Regions from separate parts of the Rhizobium sp. NLR10b genome, predicted to be linked through region 3. Evidence: riboswitches for the same ligand, from Rfam matches in the RefSeq annotation. Region 3 holds a riboswitch; each other region holds the start of a gene.

Region 1 (5,666 bases), on a different contig from region 3:
TTCGCAGTGTCCTGCGCCTTGATGGCCTCGATGATGGCGGGATCGTTCAGCCAGGGCTTCACGTCGCTCTTCACGTAGTCGGCGATAGGGGCAAGCTTGGCATCCTCAGCCATCGATACGCTCATGGGCGCGACGATAGCGGCAGAGGTGAAAAGCAATGCGGTCACAACTCTCTTCATAACTGTTCCCTTCCTGTGATCAGTTGCTGAAAAATAAAGTCTCGTCGGGGGGGCGGCGTCAGAACTCCTCCCAGGCACCGGGAGAAGCGGCAACGGCTGCATTTCCTGCAAGCCGCGGCACGACGGTTCTGGTTTCCGGACGAGATTGACTGGCGCTCGGCTGGACCGGCCTGGGCTGACTCGCCAAGGATGCGCCGACGAGGAACCGGCCGGCCGAATCCTGCAGCCGGCGTCCCTGCGACAGCAGTTCCTGGCAGGCCGCGTTCGTTTCTTCGACCATCACCGCGTTCTGCTGCGTCGCATGATCCATCTGGTTGATCGCGCCGTTGATTTCCTGCAGACCGGTCGCCTGCTCGCGATAGGACTGAACGAGGGTAGCGATGCTGTCGCTGATGCGGTTGATCTGCTCCTCGATCTTCAGGAGAGCGTCGCCGGTCTCGTTCACCAGCCCGACGCCGGCAGCAACCTCTTGGCCGGAAACGTTGATCAGGTTCTTGATTTCCTTTGCCGCATTTGCCGAGCGCTGGGCGAGTTCACGAACCTCCTGTGCGACAACCGCAAATCCCTTGCCGGCCTCGCCGGCACGTGCGGCCTCGACGCCGGCATTCAGCGCCAGCAGATTCGTCTGGAATGCGATTTCGTCGATGACGCCGATGATGCGGCCGATCTGACTGGAGGAGGTTTGGATCCGGTCCATCGCGCCGATCGCGTCGCGCACCACCGTCGCCGAGACGTGAGCACCTCGCTTGGTTTCCTCGACCAATTGTCCAGCATTTTCAGCCCGCTGCGACGATGTTTTGACTGTCGTCGTCACTTCATCTAGTGCCGCAGCGGTCTGTTCCAGTGCTGCCGCCTGCTGTTCGGTCCGTTTGGCCAGCTGATCTGCGGAGGAAGCCAGCTCGCTCGATCCGCCCTCAACCGCGACGGAAGCGATCTTTATCTCTGTCAGCGCGGCTGCGACGGCCTGGACCATGTTGTTGAAGTCCTGCCGCAATTTATCGAATTCAGGGCCGAGATCGGCAAGCTGGATCGAGAAGTCGCCGGCGGCCAGTCTTTCCAATGCGTTCGCAAGAGTGGTCATCACCAGCCGTTGCCTGTTGCCGGCTTCTTCCGTCAGCAATGCGTTGCGGGCCCGTTCGGCGTCGAACGAGGCGGTCTGCTCGGCAGTGACTTGCTCTCTTTCGACCTTTGCGATCGCCTCGTGACGGAAGACCTCCAGCGCACGGGCGAGGAAGCCGATTTCGTCGCCATTCTCCTTGTAGGCGACGGAGGAGGCGAGGTCGCCATTCTGCAGCGCGCCAATTCGTTTGCTGAGGATCCTGAGCGGCCTGCCAACGAGGCTGCGCATGGCGAGGAGGAAAGCGATGACGGCGAGAACGGTGATGGCGGACTGCGTGAGCAGCGAAACGAGGACCTTCTGGCGGACTTCGGAAGTGATTTTTTCGACAGACCAGTTCGTGACGATGTAGCCGGTTGTCTTGCCCGACTTGTCCAGCGGCAGCGGCGCGATAATCGTGACCAAACCGGCGGACATTCCGCTGTCATCGATCGTCGTTTTGTCGGGTTTTGCGCTGAGGCGGGTCGCCAGGTCGGCCGGCGTTGGCAAACCGGAAACGCCGTCGCGGGTCCAGCTGTCGACGGCAGCGAGCTCTGCGTTGAATGCGGCAAATTGCACAAGATCGAGCGAGGGATCGTCACGATACAGCGAATAAGCCTCGCGAACGGCGTTCGCCTTGCCCCATTTGACGCCGCCGGCGGCCAGAGATGCAAACTGCTCCGCATCCTTGGACCAATTTGCGTGGGCGCCGTCAACCAGCGCCCGGGTTTCATACATCCATGTATAGGTGGCCAAGGCGGAAATGCCGCAGAGATTGACGGCAACGATAATCGCCGCCAGCTTGGCTGTCAGGGGCATCGTTTTCAAGAATTGGAACATCCGTGGAGCCTGGAATTGCGGCTCGGTCGACCATCTTCGCGACCGGCACATCAGCGCGGCATCGACGCTGACGGTCACATCACGAGCGCTCATGCCCATGTCGGAGTTTGCGACCCAAAACGCGCAAAGGCAGTGTGGATTTGATGTGTGAATAAATCATAAAGTAGAGGAGGATGGGCGGGCACACAGAGGCTGTTTCCTCCTGCGACCAAAAGATCGCCGAGGAGGGGGTTGTCTGCCCGGTGATCCGCCCCTCGATCAGCCATATGCAGCCGTGGTTTCAGGTTCGGTCTGCGTGCACTTGCCGCCGCGTCGGTTTCCTGAAATAGATGCGCCGTCAGGTGCCCGCCGTCCAGGCGGGAGAATCGGGAATCCGGTGCAAGGCCGGAACGTGCCCAACGCTGTAAGGCCGACGTCTGCCGCTTCATCGCGCCACTGGCTTTTGCCGGGAAGGCTGCGGCAGATGGATGAAGCCAAGTCAGAAGACCGGCCTGGCGAGATAGACCCAACCCGCGCGGACGGCGGGCGGTTGCGTTGTTGGGGATTTGACGATGCGACCCTTTGATGCGGATGCCCTTTCGGCGGCGTCCGGTTTTTCGCTGGCTGAGCGCGAAGCCGTGTATCACGCGATCATGACGCGGCGTGACGTGCGCAGCCAGTTCCTGCCCGATCCGTTGCCCGACGACGTCGTGGCGCGGCTCCTGACAGCCGCCCATCATGCGCCGTCGGTCGGCTTCATGCAGCCATGGAATTTCATTCTGGTGAATAGTCCAGCTGTCCGTGCGCGCGTGCGCGACGCCTTTGCCAAGGCCAACGAAGAGGCGGCGTCGATGTTCGAAGGCGAGCGGCGGCAGGCCTATCGGTCCCTCAAGCTCGAAGGCATCGTGGAGGCGCCGCTCGGCATATGCGTGACCTGCGATCCCACTCGCGGCGGCAGCGTGGTGCTGGGACGGACGCACAATCCGCGGATGGATTCCTATTCGACCGTTTGCGCCATCCAGAACCTCTGGCTTGCGGCCCGCGCCGAAGGGGTCGGCATCGGCTGGGTCAGCATCTTTCGTGAAGGCGACCTGAAATCAATTCTCGGCATACCCGAGCATATCGAGGTGGTCGCTTGGCTCTGCGCCGGCTTTGTCGATCGGCTTTATGATGAACCGGAACTCTCGGTCAAAGGCTGGCGGCAGCGGCTGCCGCTCGAGGAACTGGTTTTCCACGACGGATGGGGACGCAACGACCCTTAGCAATTACTGCTGTTGTGGTTGCGGGCCCGGCGTCGCCGGATTGGCAAGGTCGATCGAGCCCTGGTCGCCAGCAAGGAATTGCGGGCCGACCTGACGGACCTTGTTCTGCGTGGGGTCGTAGGGACGCTCGGGAACGGATGGCTGCGGCGGGACTGCTGCTGCCGCAGTATCTTTCGCCGGCGGATTGGTGCGGACCGTCGTGATCGAGCCCTGCTGCGGCGGTTCGCCCAGGGTCTGCTTGCCGCGCATCTCCTCGTAATAGGCGGTCAGATTGCAGGCGCAGGTATTTTTCTCGCCGGGAGCGCGGTTCTTGTAGGCAAAGGCGTTCTTCATGGCGCTATAGGGCGCGCCTGTTGCGACCGAGATCATGTTCGAGGCTTCGGTGCTGGTCACGTCGCGATAGAAGAGCTCGGTCTCGATGCCGGGGCACATCTTGGCGCAGGTCTGCGCATCGCGGCCGAAATCGACCGAGGTGGTGTTCGAACTGATCGGGAAGAAGCCGCCGTCGCAGCTGCGAACGCAAATGGTGCTGACCGGCGAAAACATTTCGGCCCTCGGCAGGCCGTAAAATGGATCGGCCTCTTCACCGCCGCCAAGCGGGATGAAGGTGTCGGTGCGCATCGCCTGTTCCTCGACGCTTGGGGCAGGATCGCTGGCGCTGCGCTCGGTCGGGGCATAGAAATTGTCGCTGCTGCAGCCATTGCGTTCGAGGGCCGCCGTCAATTCCCGGCGCGCGTCGTCATCGCCGGCCTGGCTGCGCAACTCGTCGCGCTGATCCTGGAGATAACGGATATTGTCGACCATCCGGGCTTCGGCATCAGAAAGCTCGGCGCAAAAATCGGCATTCTCGCCGCCGATCACCACCATGCTACCCGAGGTGCAGCCATAGCTGCGCAGATCGTTGCGGACCTTGCGCAGCTCGAGGTTCTGCTCGGCGATTGCGCTGGCATATTGGCGCGCTTCCTGCCCGTTATTGTTGCCGATCGATCGTGGTAGGTCGGCCAGGCGACCACGCAGGTCGTTGCAGACGGCGCTGCTGTGTGCGGCAGCCGGCGATGCCAGCGCAAGCACAAGAGCAAGAGACAGGTTTCGGCGTTTCACGGCATCGTCCGGAAGTGAGAAAGTGTCGATCGGTCAAAGGTGGCGTCCATTCGCCGTACCTTGTCTCTTAAGGTATTTCTCTTAATAAGCTTGGATCAATTCCTAGCGCATTTTCGCGATTTTATCCAGAAGATGCGGGCAACAGCGTTGCCCCGGCGACGGACACTGCAGCCGTTAACAGCAGTTCCCTTCTTCATCCGAATTGTTATTCTCCCAGCTTGCTCCTGCTGGGGATTGGTTTTCACTGGGGATAAAGCAAATGCGCTACATGCTGATGCTGCATGCGGACGAAGCTGCCGGGAAGTCCATAGCGCCCGAGGACATGGCGCGCTTCATGGGCCAGATGTATGCCTATCAGCAAGCGCTGGAGAAAGCGGCAGCATTCGTCTCCAGCAATGCCCTGGTCGGTTCCTCTGAGGCGAGTGTCGTTCGCGTTCAAGGGAATGACGTCAGTGTTCTGGACGGCCCTTATGCGGATGTTCGCGAACAGTTCGGTGGGTACTTTATCATAGACGTTGCCGATATGGACGAAGCCAACAAATGGGCGGCGCGCTGCCCTGCTGCGTCCTGGGGAACGGTTGAGGTTCGTCGCATCAGGGATGCGTCGGAACATGCAGGATGACGGTTTCGGGTTCCACCGTTGCCCGAGGTGTAGCAGAGCGAGTGGCGCGCGAGAGCTATGGTCGCCTCGTCGCCTATCTTGGCGCGCGCTTGGGTGATATCGCGTCCGCCGAGGATGCGCTCGCGACTGCTTTCCTCACGGCTCTCGAAAAATGGCCTGTCGATGGCGTGCCCGATAACCCCGATGCCTGGCTGTTGACGATCGCGCGCAGGCGCAAGCTCGACGACTGGCGCAAGGACAAAGTGAAGGCGAAGAGCGCCGATCGTCTTACCCTCATCGCCGAGGAACTCTCGGCAGCGGCGGAAATGGATGAGGAAATTGCGGACAGGCGACTGGCGCTCATGTTTGCCTGCGCACATCCTGGCATCGATGCCTCCGCGCGAACGCCGCTGATCCTCCAGACCGTGCTGGGCCTGACCGCTGCAGACATCGCCGCGCGGTTTCTCGTCTCTCCGAGGGCCATGGGCCAGAGGCTCGTAAGAGCCAAGGCGAGGATCAGGGATGGGAAAATTCCGTTCCTCGTGCCGGAAAAGGAGGAACTATCGCACCGGCTGCCGCCGATACTCGCCTCCATCTACGCCGCCTAT
Region 2 (5,666 bases), on a different contig from region 3:
CGAAGCGGTAGCGGGCGAGCTGGGCGAGGCTCGAATAGCCTGTGCCGAAATCATCGAGAGCGATCTGAATGCCGGCCGCGTGCAGCTCTTCGAGAATGACGGCGGCGATAGCGGGATCCTGAATCAGCGCGTTTTCGGTGATCTCAACTTCCAGGCGTTGCGGCGGTAGCCGGCTTGCCGAAAGGACCTTGAGGATGCGGGACGTCAGCAGCCTGTCTTCCATCTGCACCGGCGAGACGTTGAAGGACAACGTGACATGCTCCGGCCAGGTGAGCGCATCGCTGCAGGCCTGCGCAAGGAGATCCTCGAACAAGGCGGTGATCATCCCGGTCTCCTCGGCAATGTCGATGAAAACAGTCGGCGGAATGTTGACGCCATCCTCGCCGATCCAGCGCGCGAGGGCTTCGAAACCGCAAAGCTGGCCGGTCTTCAGATCAATCAGCGGTTGATAGAAAGGCTTGATCGCCTTATTGGCGATCGCGGCGCGCAGTCTGGTTTCCAAGGAGGCGCGTTCCGTTACCCTATCCTGCATCGAATTTTCGAAGACGAGATGATGGTTGGGGCCGCGTGATTTGGCCTCATACATGGCGAGATCGGCACGGTGGGCGGCGTCTTCCAGCGGCTCGCTGCCCTCGACCCAACGATCGTAGCCGACGCTGGCGCCGACTTCGACGGCAAAACCATCGATATGAATCGGGCGGGTGACGGCCTGGATCAGCAGCTTGGCGAAGCGCTCCTCGCGTTGTGTCGTCAGGGCAAAGGCGACGACGATGAATTCGTCACCGCCGAAGCGGTAGACGCAATCGGCATTGCCGAGCGCGCAGATGCGTTTGGCAACTTCGACCAACAAGACGTCGCCGCCCTTGTGGCCGACGAGATCGTTGACCTTTTTGAAGCCGTCGAGGTCGACGGAGAAGATGGTGACGTTTTGGTTCCATTCCTCGATTTCGGCCTCGTCGCTTCTGACCGGCCGTGAGAGGATTTTGCGCTCGAAGGCATAGCGGTTCGGCAGCTTGGTCAGATGGTCGTGCGTTGCCGTCCAGTCGGCCTTTGCCTGGGCGGCGGCGCGCAGTTCCATTTCCTTGCGCAGATCGGCAATACGCAGCACCGAGTAGATGAAGCTCATGGTGCCGGCGATGCCGAGTCCCAGAACGAGCTTGTCGGCGCCGTATTCACGGAAAGCGGTCATGAAGGAAACCAGGCTGTCGTCGAACCGCAGCAATGTAGCTAGGAGCCAGAGGGTAATCCCCAAACCGACGATCGACATGCATTGCCTTCCGGCTCTGCTCTGGAAAAACACCGGCATTATGCCTTCTCCAACTCCACCCGCGCCGAGATATCACGAAAGTCTGAAATGTTCGTTGAAACCAGAAGGCGAATTATCGGAGGGGGCGGTTTGCGGTGAGCCGCCGGCAGACGGATAGCGTTGCGATGCGGCCAGGACCGGCACTGCGGCTGTTTCGCCGGTCCCGTTCAGGAAGAATGTTGCTACAGGTGATTGGGCCGAAAAGATGCCCAGAAGAACGAAGGCGAGCGTGCTGACGCATCGCTCGCCTTTTCCAGTGCTTCAGGCGGTGACGATCAGCAGCGGAACGCTGAGGATGAGACCGGCCAAAACCGTGAACGTGGCGACGCGCATCAACCGCAGGCGCCGTGTACGCTCTCCACTCCAATCATATGTCATTCTTCCATCTCCTTGGGACAAGGAAGTAGTCCCCGCAAAACCGGGTTCAACAGCAATGACGCGATTTGCTTGTGCAAGGCTGGATAAAATAAGGAATCTCTAATGCTGGAAGCGCAGCGACCAGCGGCTTCCGTTGCTGGTCATCCGAAGGATGGCGAGTGGCTCGACGTCGCTCAGCCAGAAGGAGGAGGGTGGCGCCTGAAGCACGTGGGCGACTGCAGCCCGGATGACGGCCGCGTGGCTGATGGCGATCACGTGACCGCTTCGGGCGGACTGGGCATCCATCCAGCCAGCGACGCGCTTTCGCAGGTCGAAAACACTCTCGCCGCCGTGAGGGGCCACCCCCGGCTCGGTCATCCAGGCCGTGAGGTTTTCCGGCTCTTCCGCCTCGATCGCCTCGATCGGCCTGCCAGCCCAGCGGCCATGGTCGCAATCTCGAAGCGACGGATCAATCTGCGCTTCGAGACGGAGCGCCTCAGCCGTCTGGAGGGCGCGCATGGCGGGGCTTGTGACAATACGATCGGCGTGGGGGAGGGCGGCCATCCTGGCTGCTTCTTCCACGGCCTTTTCTTCCAGCGGTTCGTCGAGCGGAAACTGGGCCTTGCGGTTCGCCGACGTCGCGCCGTGGCAGATCCAGGTGAGGCGCATATTCACGATTGTTCTGATCTCCGATGACGGGATGGGGACGGCCTTTGCCGGCTTCGTGAAGTTTCGTTGACAGTCTCTTCGGCGTGAAGATATAACCGTGCTGTTGCGGGTTTGGAAGCCGGTGGAAATCCGGCGCGGTCGCGCCACTGTGACCAGCGTGTCGAAACTTCTTCACGCTGGAAGTCAGACCCTGCCGCACAACACTCTTTCGACTGAACGCGTCATTCCGGAGGAATACATGTCTGACACCACTTTCGCGCCTGTCGCGGCGCCGGCGCAGATCCCTGTAGGGGAAATCCTTCCCTGGGCGATCTTCGGCGGTCTGCTGATGCTCATCGTTCTTTATTTCGTCGGCACCGAGGAGGGCGCGATGGCGCTGTTCAACGGCATGTATGTGCACGAATTCGTGCATGACGGCCGCCATCTCCTCGGATTTCCCTGCCACTAAAGCGCATCGCGATCTTTCGGATTCGCTTCTCGCGCTTTAGGTCTTTGTTTTACGCATGTCGTTATCGCAAAACCGCTGCACAGTTTTGCGCGACAAGGGGGAATACTGACATGGTTGGAAAGCTTCTGCTTCGCGGCATGCTCGCGGGCCTGATTGCTGGCATCCTCGTTTTCGCGTTCGCCCATACCTTCGGCGAGCCGCTGGTCGATGCGGCAATCGCCTTCGAGGAAGCGAGCGCCCAGGCGGCGGGCGAAGCTGCCGAACCTGAAATCGTCAGCCGGGCCACGCAGGCCGGCCTCGGCCTTTTCACAGGCGTCATGGCCTACAGCATCGCCGTCGGCGGGCTTTTTTCGCTCGCCTTCGCCTTCGTGCACGGCCGCTTCAGCAGCCTATCGGCGCGCGGCACCTCGGCCGTCATCGCCATTGCCGCCTTCGTGGCGGTCGTGCTCGTTCCCGCCATCAAATATCCGGCCAACCCGCCGGCTGTCGGCAATCCCGATACGATCGGCGCCAGGACCGAACTGTTCTTCCTTATGATCGTTGTTTCGCTCGCGTCGCTGATTGCCGCGATCGCGCTGTCGCGCCGCCTTGGCGAGCGCTTCGGTCTCTGGAACGGCGCGATTATCGCCGGCGTCGCCTATCTCGTCTTCATCGGCTTCGTGCTTTATCTGCTGCCGCCGATCAATGAGGTGCCCGAGAATTTCTCGGCGATGGTGCTCTGGCGGTTCCGCACGACCACGCTCGGAATGCACGCGATCCTTTGGGCAACGCTCGGTCTGGTTTTCGGAGCGCTGGCCGAAAGACGTCTTGCCGCCAAGAGCGGTCTGCGGCCGGCGTTCCGGTGATGCGGCATATCGGCAGGTTTGCTTTTCTCGGTCTCATCGCGAGCCTGTTGCCAATGTTTATCGGAAATGCCCTCGCCCATGGGAGCAACTCTGGCGGCTCTCATCCCGGGCTCGTTATTCCGGCAATTTCCCACGGCGAGATGGCGGTCATTTCGGAGTATCGCAGCAGCATCAGCATGCTGGCGTCGCGGGCGGCCGATACGAACGAATCGTTCCGGCGTGTCCTGAACTACTCGGAAATCCAGTATTCCTATTGCCTCTGGGGCCGGATGCCGGGCAGCGTGACGGACGAGGAAAGCCCTTTCAACGAATGCGCCCATGCCTATCTCGCGGCGACGAAAGCCGTGCTGATGGCGATGCGTGAGATGCCGCGAGAGGCAACCGCGGCGGGCGAAATCATCTCGGCCATCGACGCCGACATGGCGGGCCGCGGACTTGCCTTCATCACCTGCCAGTTCAGCGGTGAGGCTTTCAACACCGCCGATATTATCAAGCCGAGCTGGAGCAAGGTGCCGCTTCATCCTGCCAGCATGGCGTCACTGACGGGGTTGGCCGCTCTGTTCGGTCTGGCCGTTCTCGCGCTTCGTCGCGTCTCGCGGCCGAAGGCTCAGTCGTCGGAATAGCGCTGCTCGCGCCACGGATCGCCATACATATGGTAGCCGTTCTTTTCCCAGAAGCCGGCCTCGTCGGCGGCGATTAACTCGATGCGGCGCAGCCATTTGGCGCTCTTCCAGAAATAGAGATGCGGCACGACGAGCCGCAACGGGCCTCCGTGCTCCGGTGTCAGCGGCAGGCCTTCCCAGGAGGTCGCCAGGATCGCATCCTCGGCGGCGAAATCGGCGAGCGGCAGATTGGTGGTGTAGCCGTCGTAGCTCGTCAGCATCACGTAGGCTGCTTCCGGCCTCGGCATGGCGCGATCGAGCAGATCCCGCGTCGAAACGCCGTTCCATTTGTTATCGTAGCGCGACCAGGTGGTGACGCAGTGGATGTCGCTGATCCTGGTTCTCTGCTCGATCGCCTGGAATTCCGTCCAGGTGAGGGTGAGTGTCGTTTCGACCAGGCCGCGTACTTCAAGCTGCCAGCTCCCGGTTGAAATGACCGGTTGCTGGCCGAGATCGAGCACCGGCCAGTTCTTGACGAGGTGCTGGCCGGGCGGCAGGCGCTCGGCCTCGGGACGGCTGATGCGGCCGGTCAGGAACTTGCCCTCGGATGCCCAGCGGCGTTTGGAGTTTGTGAGCTTGCTGTCGGCGGGCATCTGGTCGTCGCTCATGAACGGGTCTCCTTGCGGTGCAGCAATAGGACATCCGTCCCTGCCGAGTGTCAAGTTTCGGCGAGCTCTTGGAAATCTTCGCTTGCCTCATTAGACTGAGCCGTCGGGCATGCCTTGCTGGGGAGTGAAGGCAGAAAGGGAGGAGCCGGATCTGTCTTCGAGATATCGTGCTACCGCGGCGCTGCTGCTGGTGCCGCTCGTCATCTTCGCCTTCTTCACCTATGGAAGCGCGATTGCGACGCGCGCCTATATGGAGGAGGCTTCCGCTCAGGCGGGAACGGCGCTACGCCTTGCCGTCTCGGCGCTCAGCGGCCACCTCAACCGCTACGAGGCGCTGCCGGCGCTGATCGCCGATCACGACGATATCAAGGAACTGGTCAGCGCGCCCGACGACATGGCACTGCGTGATGCGGCCAATCTCTATCTCAAGGAGATCAACGGGCTCTTAAAATCTTCCGACATCTATGTGGTGAAGCCGGACGGGGAGACGATCGCGGCGAGCAATTACGATGGACCGGGGAGCTTCGTCGGCCAGAATTTCAATTACCGGCCTTATTTCCAGGAGGCGATCGAAGGCCGGCAGGCGCGGTTTTATGCTCTCGGCACCACATCGCTAAAGCGCGGCTACTATTTCTCTGCCCCGATCAGGGTCGGCGCGGATATTCGCGGTGTCATCGTCTTCAAGGTCGATATCGACATGATCGAATCCTCCTGGAGCGGCGGCGAATACAAGATCTTCGTCTCCGATCCCGAGGGCATCATCTTCATGTC
Region 3 (5,666 bases):
GCCAGGGCCTCGACCAGCGCCTCGACCGGCCCGGTCTCGCCGCTCTGGACGAGGGCACGGTAGAAGCTGATGGCGACGATGGGGGACGTGGGTTCGAATTCCACCTCTTCTGTCGAGCTTGGTGTACCCCCCTCTGTCCTGCCGGACATCTCCCCCACAAGGGGGGAGATCGGGGATGCGAGGCTTCGCTCCATCTCTTCAGCCGAAAGTGCGGCATTCTCACGCATTTTTTTTGTTGGAAGTCCGAGCGACTTGCTGATCTCCCCCCTTGTGGGGGAGATGTCCGGCGAGACAAAGGGGGGGGCCCCACGCTTGACGGACGACGTTGGCGCGACATGCGAACCGACGACCCGCCGCCACTCTTCGACCCCGATCGCCCCTCGCCCCGGCCACCAGATCCCCGCCTTCATCAAAGGCACTGCCAGCGCCGGCTTCTCCGCGCCCGATAGCATCGCCGAGGCATAAGCAAGGAAGCTCCGCGTATTGGCGTCGCCGCCCTCGATCAGATAGACCCAGAGCGCGTTGAGATCGTCGAGGTCAACATTGGAGAAAGGAACCAGCCCCGCATCTGGCTTGGCATCGCCAGGCAATACTGCAATCAGTGCGCCGTTGCGGGCGGCAACGGCGTGCAGCGCCTCCAGCGCATAATGGAAATAGCTGGCGCCGCCGAGCGCACGCACGACGATCAGCTTGGCGTGCCGGGCCGTTCGCTCGACATAGGTATCGACTGACATCGGATGCTTGAGGCTCATCAGATTCGCGAGCCTCAGCGAATGCGGCATTCCCTCGCAGCCGCGATAGGCGGTAGCGACCGCGGCAAGTTCGGTGTCGGCAGCCGAAAGGAACAGCATATCGCCCGGCGACTGGCCGAGGTCGATTGCCTCTTCGCCGTCGCTGATCGTTCCCTGCTGGGCCAGAAGCAGATGCATCGATTATCCTTGAACGAGCGCTTCAATCGCCTTGCGCACCGCGCCCTGGTTCATTTCGTGCAAGCCGATGACGACGAGGCGCGTGCGGCGCGCCTCGCCCGCTGCCCAGGCGCGGTCGAAATACTGGTCGATGCGGCTGCCGACGGCCTGCAGTTGCAGGCGCATGGGCTTGCCCGAGACGTCGATGAAGCCCTTGAGGCGCAGCACATCATGCTCGGCGATGATGCCCTTCAGCTTCTCGACAAAGCCTGTCGGATCGGAAACAGCGCCGAGTTCGACAACGAAGCTGTCGAACTCGTCGTGGTCGTGTGGCGCCCCATCCTCGTGCTCCAGCTCGTGATGGGATTTGCGGTTGGCGATATCGTCTTCCGCGCCGATGCCGAGGCCGAGCAACACGCCTGCCGGCACCTCGCCATTCCTGGCCTCGATCATGACCGGCTTGCGGGCGATGCGGGAGGCGACTTCGTTCTTCACGCGGCCCAGGCCATCCCCATCGATCAGGTCGGTCTTGTTGAGGACGATGAGATCGGCGCATGTGAGCTGGTCTTCGAACAGCTCCTCGATCGGGCTCTCGTGATCGAGCGAGTCGTCCTCGACGCGCGCCGCCTCGACAGCAGCATGGTCATCGGCGAAACGGCCGGCGGCAACGGCCGCACTGTCGACAACCGTAATGACGCCGTCGACGGTCACCTGGGTGCGGATATCAGGCCAGTTGAAGGCGGAGACCAGCGGCTGCGGCAGGGCGAGGCCGGAGGTTTCGATGACGATATGGTCAGGCCGCTGTTCGCGCTCCAGGAGCTTCGTCATCGTTGGAATGAAATCGTCGGCGACGGTGCAGCAGATGCAGCCATTGGTGAGCTCGATAATGTCGTCCTCGCTGCAATTCTCCGCGCCGCAGCCCTTCAGCACCTCGCCATCGACACCGAGATCGCCGAATTCGTTGATGATAAGCGCAATCTTTTTGCCGCCGGCATTGGTGAGCAGGTTGCGGATCATCGTCGTCTTGCCGGCGCCAAGGAAGCCGGTGATGACGGTTGCGGGGATTTTCTGCTGGATCATGGAACTTCAACCCTTCATTTTCAGCGGCAGACCGGCCGCGATGAAATAGACTTCGTCGGCCTGCGCCGCGATTATTTGGTGCAGCCGTCCGGCATGATCGCGAAAATCGCGCGCCATCCGATTGTCAGGCACGATGCCGAGGCCAACCTCGTTGGAAACGAAGACCAGCCGCGCCTTGGCGCCAGGCAGGAAATCAGCGAGCGCGGCAAATTCCACAGCCATCTCGCGCTCCGCCATCATCAGGTTGGTCACCCAGAGAGTCAGGCAATCGACAAGCACAATGCGCCCCTCGCCGTCGATCGCGGCAAGCACGCCGAGAAGATCGAGCGGCTCCTCATGCGTCGTCCAGGAAGGGCCGCGATCGGCCTTGTGCTGGGCAATACGCGTCTGCATCTCCTCGTCCCAGGCACGGCCGGTGGCGAGGTAGTGGCGCTCGTCGCCGCTTGCCATAACGAGATTTTCGGCAAAACGGGATTTGCCGGAACGGGCGCCGCCGAGGATGAGGGTGTGGGAGGGGGCAGCCGTCATGCCCAGACAGTCCTATGACCGGATGCGGTACCCCGCCCCACCTCATTCCTGTGCTTGTCATAGGAATCCAGCCACGGCGCGTCGGCGCCGTGAATAATTCTATGCTGCCGTGAAGGGATTCTCCTGTGCCCAAGGACTTGGGCCCGCTGGATTCCTGTGACAAGCACAGGAATGAGGGAGGAAAGGAAACTCCTTCCCAGCGGCCCCGTGCCGGACGGCGGCGGCATCTGCAAGTCAACTTCCAAGCGCACCACCAGAGGCGGCGCTGAATTCAATCGTTCAGCCAAAACAACCTCCGTGCTGGCAGCGGGTCTCTTGCCCAGGGTTGGGCTTTTCGCCCGGCACGGAAGGCAGGTCTCCTGGCTCGCGGTTATCGGCGGCGATCGGGGCGAACCGGAAGTCCGGTCGCCCCTGATCGTGCCAGCGGATCTGCCTCGCCTTCCCGGCTGCCTCGGTGAAAAGGTGGACGATTCGTAGAGATAGAGGCGTCCGACCCCGGTTGATCACCATGCATTTCCAGTGGCTTTTCCGGCATGCCGCCCATCCCGCCCGCCTGCACGATTGCAGCCCGCCGGCCGAAAGGGTTCGATGCCGGATGGAAGACCCTGACCGCTCTACAGTCGCGCGGTCGGCTGTGATGAATGCGCCCGATGTGGGTCCGCCCCGTCACATTCCCTTTTCATCCGGAAGGCGAAATGCCGATCCGGAACCATCCGTTATCCCTGGGATGGTTAGGCAAGCCGGGGGGTGAAGTCAACCGACCTTCGAAACCGCTCCAGCTCCAGACTGCGCAAAAGATCGGCCAACACCACTGACCCTACCGGAAATATCGTCTATTATCAGCGGCTTACGTCATAAATATTTGACCCGACCGTCGGCTTTTCGCCGCAATTGCGTTGCAAGGCGACTGCACCTCCGCCCTTGACCCGGCCTCTCATCGCCTAGTTGTCTAGCCATGCTTATGAAATTGGATCGGCGCCGCCTGCGCACGCTGCGTGTTTTCTTCGATCCGGGCCGGCTGCGCGCCCTGACGCGCCGCAGCGAAGTTGGCTTGTCGCTGGCAGGCGCCATCGTCGGCATCGCCTCGGGTCTTGCCGTGACCGGCATGAGCTATGTCTCCAACGAGTTGCACCAGCTAGTTTTCGGCATCGCCGACAGCGAAAGGTTGAGCGCGTCGGTCATCGAGGACAAGATGCTGCTGCTTACCGCCCCGGTCATCGGCGGTACCCTGCTCGGCCTGCTGCTTCTGGTCCTCGCCAAACGGCGCAAGAAACCGATGGTCGACCCGATCGAGGCGAATGCGCTGCATGGCGGCCGCCTCTCGTTGACCGACAGCATCATCGTTGCCGTACAGAACCTGATCTCCAACGGCTTCGGCGCCTCCGTCGGTCTGGAGGCCGGCTATACCCAGCTCGCCGCCGGCATTGCCTCCAAATTCGGCCTCAAGCTGCAGCTGCGCCGCTCGGACCTGCGCATACTCGTCGGTTGCGGCGCGGCCGGCGCCATCGCCGCCGCTTTCAACGCGCCGCTGACGGGCGCCTTCTACGCCTTCGAGCTGATCATCGGCACCTACACCATCGTGTCGTTGACCCCGGTCGTCGTCTCCGCCCTCGTTTCAACCCTCATCGCAAGGTTGCTTGCCGAGGGCGATTTCACCATCGATATCGGCAGCTTCGGCTCGGTCGTGCCGGCCGATTATATCCCGGCGCTGCTGCTCGGCGTCTTCTGCGCCGGCGTTGGCATTCTCCTCATGCAGGGCGTGGCCTTCGTCGAGGAGGTGGCGCGCAAAAGCTCGATTGCCCCGCCCTTTCGCCCGGCGCTCGGCGGCATTATCGTCGGGCTTCTGGCGATGATTTCGCCGCAGGTGCTCTCGGCTGGCCACGGCGCGCTGCATCTGAACCTCTCCCGCGACGTGGCAATCCCGGCGCTGATCGGTCTCTTCCTCCTGAAATCCCTTGCCTCGGCGATCTCGATCGGCTCCGGTTTCAGAGGCGGGCTGTTCTTCGCCTCGCTGTTCATGGGCGCCCTGCTCGGCAAGCTCTTTGCTTATTGCGGCCCCTATTTCGCCGATGCGACATTGACGCCGGTCATTTATGCCGTGGTCGGGATGAGTTCCCTGGCGGTCGCCGTCATTGGCGGGCCATTGACGATGACCTTTCTGGCGCTCGAAATCACTGGCGATTTCCCGATCACGGCACTGGTTCTTGCCGCCGTCATCACCTCCTCGCTCGTCGTGCGCTCGACCTTCGGCTACTCCTTCGCCACATGGCGCTTCCACCTGCGCGGCGAAAGCATCCGCAGCGCCCACGACGTTGGCTGGATCCGCAATCTGACGGTGAACAAGCTGATGCGCGCCGACGTGAAGACGGCAAAGGCCGATATCTCGCTGGAAGACTTCAAGAAGGCCTTCCCGATCGGCTCAACCCAACGCGTCATTCTCACAGAGGAGAACGAAAAATATGCTGGCCTCGTGCTCGTGCCCGAGATCTACGCCAATCCGACCGACGCCCAGGACGAGAGCCAGAGGCTTGCCGATTTCGTCCGCTACCGCAATGATTTCCTGCAGCCGCAGATGAATGCAAAGCAGGCGGCGGCGATCTTCGACAGGAGCGAAAGCGAAGCGCTCGCCGTCGTCAACAATCTGATCGAGCGCAAGGTGGTGGGACAGCTCAGCGAAAGCCACACGCTGCGCCGCTACAGCGAAGAACTCGACCGGCGCCGCCGCGAGGTGTCGGGCGAGATTTGAGCGAGCCTAAGAAGCGGCGCGGGCAAGCCTGTAAACGTCGGCTCTCTTCGAAACGCCGCGCAGATCGAAAGCGCCGAGATAGTCGCAGGGCACGGCGCAGGTCGCTGCGAAGCTTTCTGACAACAGCAGGGGCTGCTCAAGCGTTCCGCACAGCTTTTCAAGCCGCGACGCCTCGTTGACGGCCCTGCCGATCACGGTGAAGTCCAGCCGGCCCTGGGCGCCGACATTTCCGTAAAAAACCTCGCCGAGATGCAAGACGACATCAATACCGATATCGGGGCCACCATCCAGCGTCCGTTCGCGATTGAGCTCCTCGTTTGCCCTCAGCAGGTTCTGCGCCGAAGCCAATGCGGCCTTGCAAGCCCTTTGCGGATCCTCGGCGTCCGTCGGAAAGATTGCCAACA

What was found. A riboswitch is a leader RNA that binds a small molecule or an ion and turns the genes downstream of it on or off. The one in region 3 is predicted to bind cobalamin.
Region 1: linked by a shared signal. The riboswitch ahead of bluB (5,6-dimethylbenzimidazole synthase) and the one ahead of cobU (bifunctional adenosylcobinamide kinase/adenosylcobinamide-phosphate guanylyltransferase) in region 3 are both predicted to bind cobalamin.
Region 2: linked by a shared signal. The riboswitch ahead of HJB91_RS10690 (CbtB domain-containing protein) and the one ahead of cobU (bifunctional adenosylcobinamide kinase/adenosylcobinamide-phosphate guanylyltransferase) in region 3 are both predicted to bind cobalamin.

What each region holds. Positions count from the first base shown of each region.
Region 1 is NZ_JABDWV010000012.1:148,440-154,105, reverse strand. Features, by position in the region: gene HJB91_RS20525 (hypothetical protein) at 1-179, opposite strand, end outside; gene HJB91_RS20520 (HAMP domain-containing methyl-accepting chemotaxis protein) at 238-2,115, opposite strand; cobalamin riboswitch at 2,438-2,625, shown strand; gene bluB (5,6-dimethylbenzimidazole synthase) at 2,667-3,356, shown strand; gene HJB91_RS20510 (DUF2865 domain-containing protein) at 3,360-4,457, opposite strand; gene HJB91_RS20505 (YciI family protein) at 4,717-5,079, shown strand; gene HJB91_RS20500 (RNA polymerase sigma factor) at 5,076-5,666, shown strand, end outside.
Region 2 is NZ_JABDWV010000005.1:354,544-360,209, forward strand. Features, by position in the region: gene HJB91_RS10680 (bifunctional diguanylate cyclase/phosphodiesterase) at 1-1,306, opposite strand, end outside; gene HJB91_RS10685 (histidine phosphatase family protein) at 1,784-2,338, opposite strand; cobalamin riboswitch at 2,395-2,545, shown strand; gene HJB91_RS10690 (CbtB domain-containing protein) at 2,571-2,780, shown strand; gene HJB91_RS10695 (CbtA family protein) at 2,891-3,625, shown strand; gene HJB91_RS10700 (hypothetical protein) at 3,679-4,248, shown strand; gene HJB91_RS10705 (sulfite oxidase-like oxidoreductase) at 4,233-4,895, opposite strand; gene HJB91_RS10710 (sensor histidine kinase) at 5,005-5,666, shown strand, end outside.
Region 3 is NZ_JABDWV010000002.1:417,619-423,284, reverse strand. Features, by position in the region: gene cobN (cobaltochelatase subunit CobN) at 1-929, opposite strand, end outside; gene cobW (cobalamin biosynthesis protein CobW) at 933-1,988, opposite strand; gene cobU (bifunctional adenosylcobinamide kinase/adenosylcobinamide-phosphate guanylyltransferase) at 1,995-2,516, opposite strand; cobalamin riboswitch at 2,848-3,245, opposite strand; gene HJB91_RS04555 (chloride channel protein) at 3,472-5,262, shown strand; gene HJB91_RS04550 (adenylate/guanylate cyclase domain-containing protein) at 5,269-5,666, opposite strand, start outside.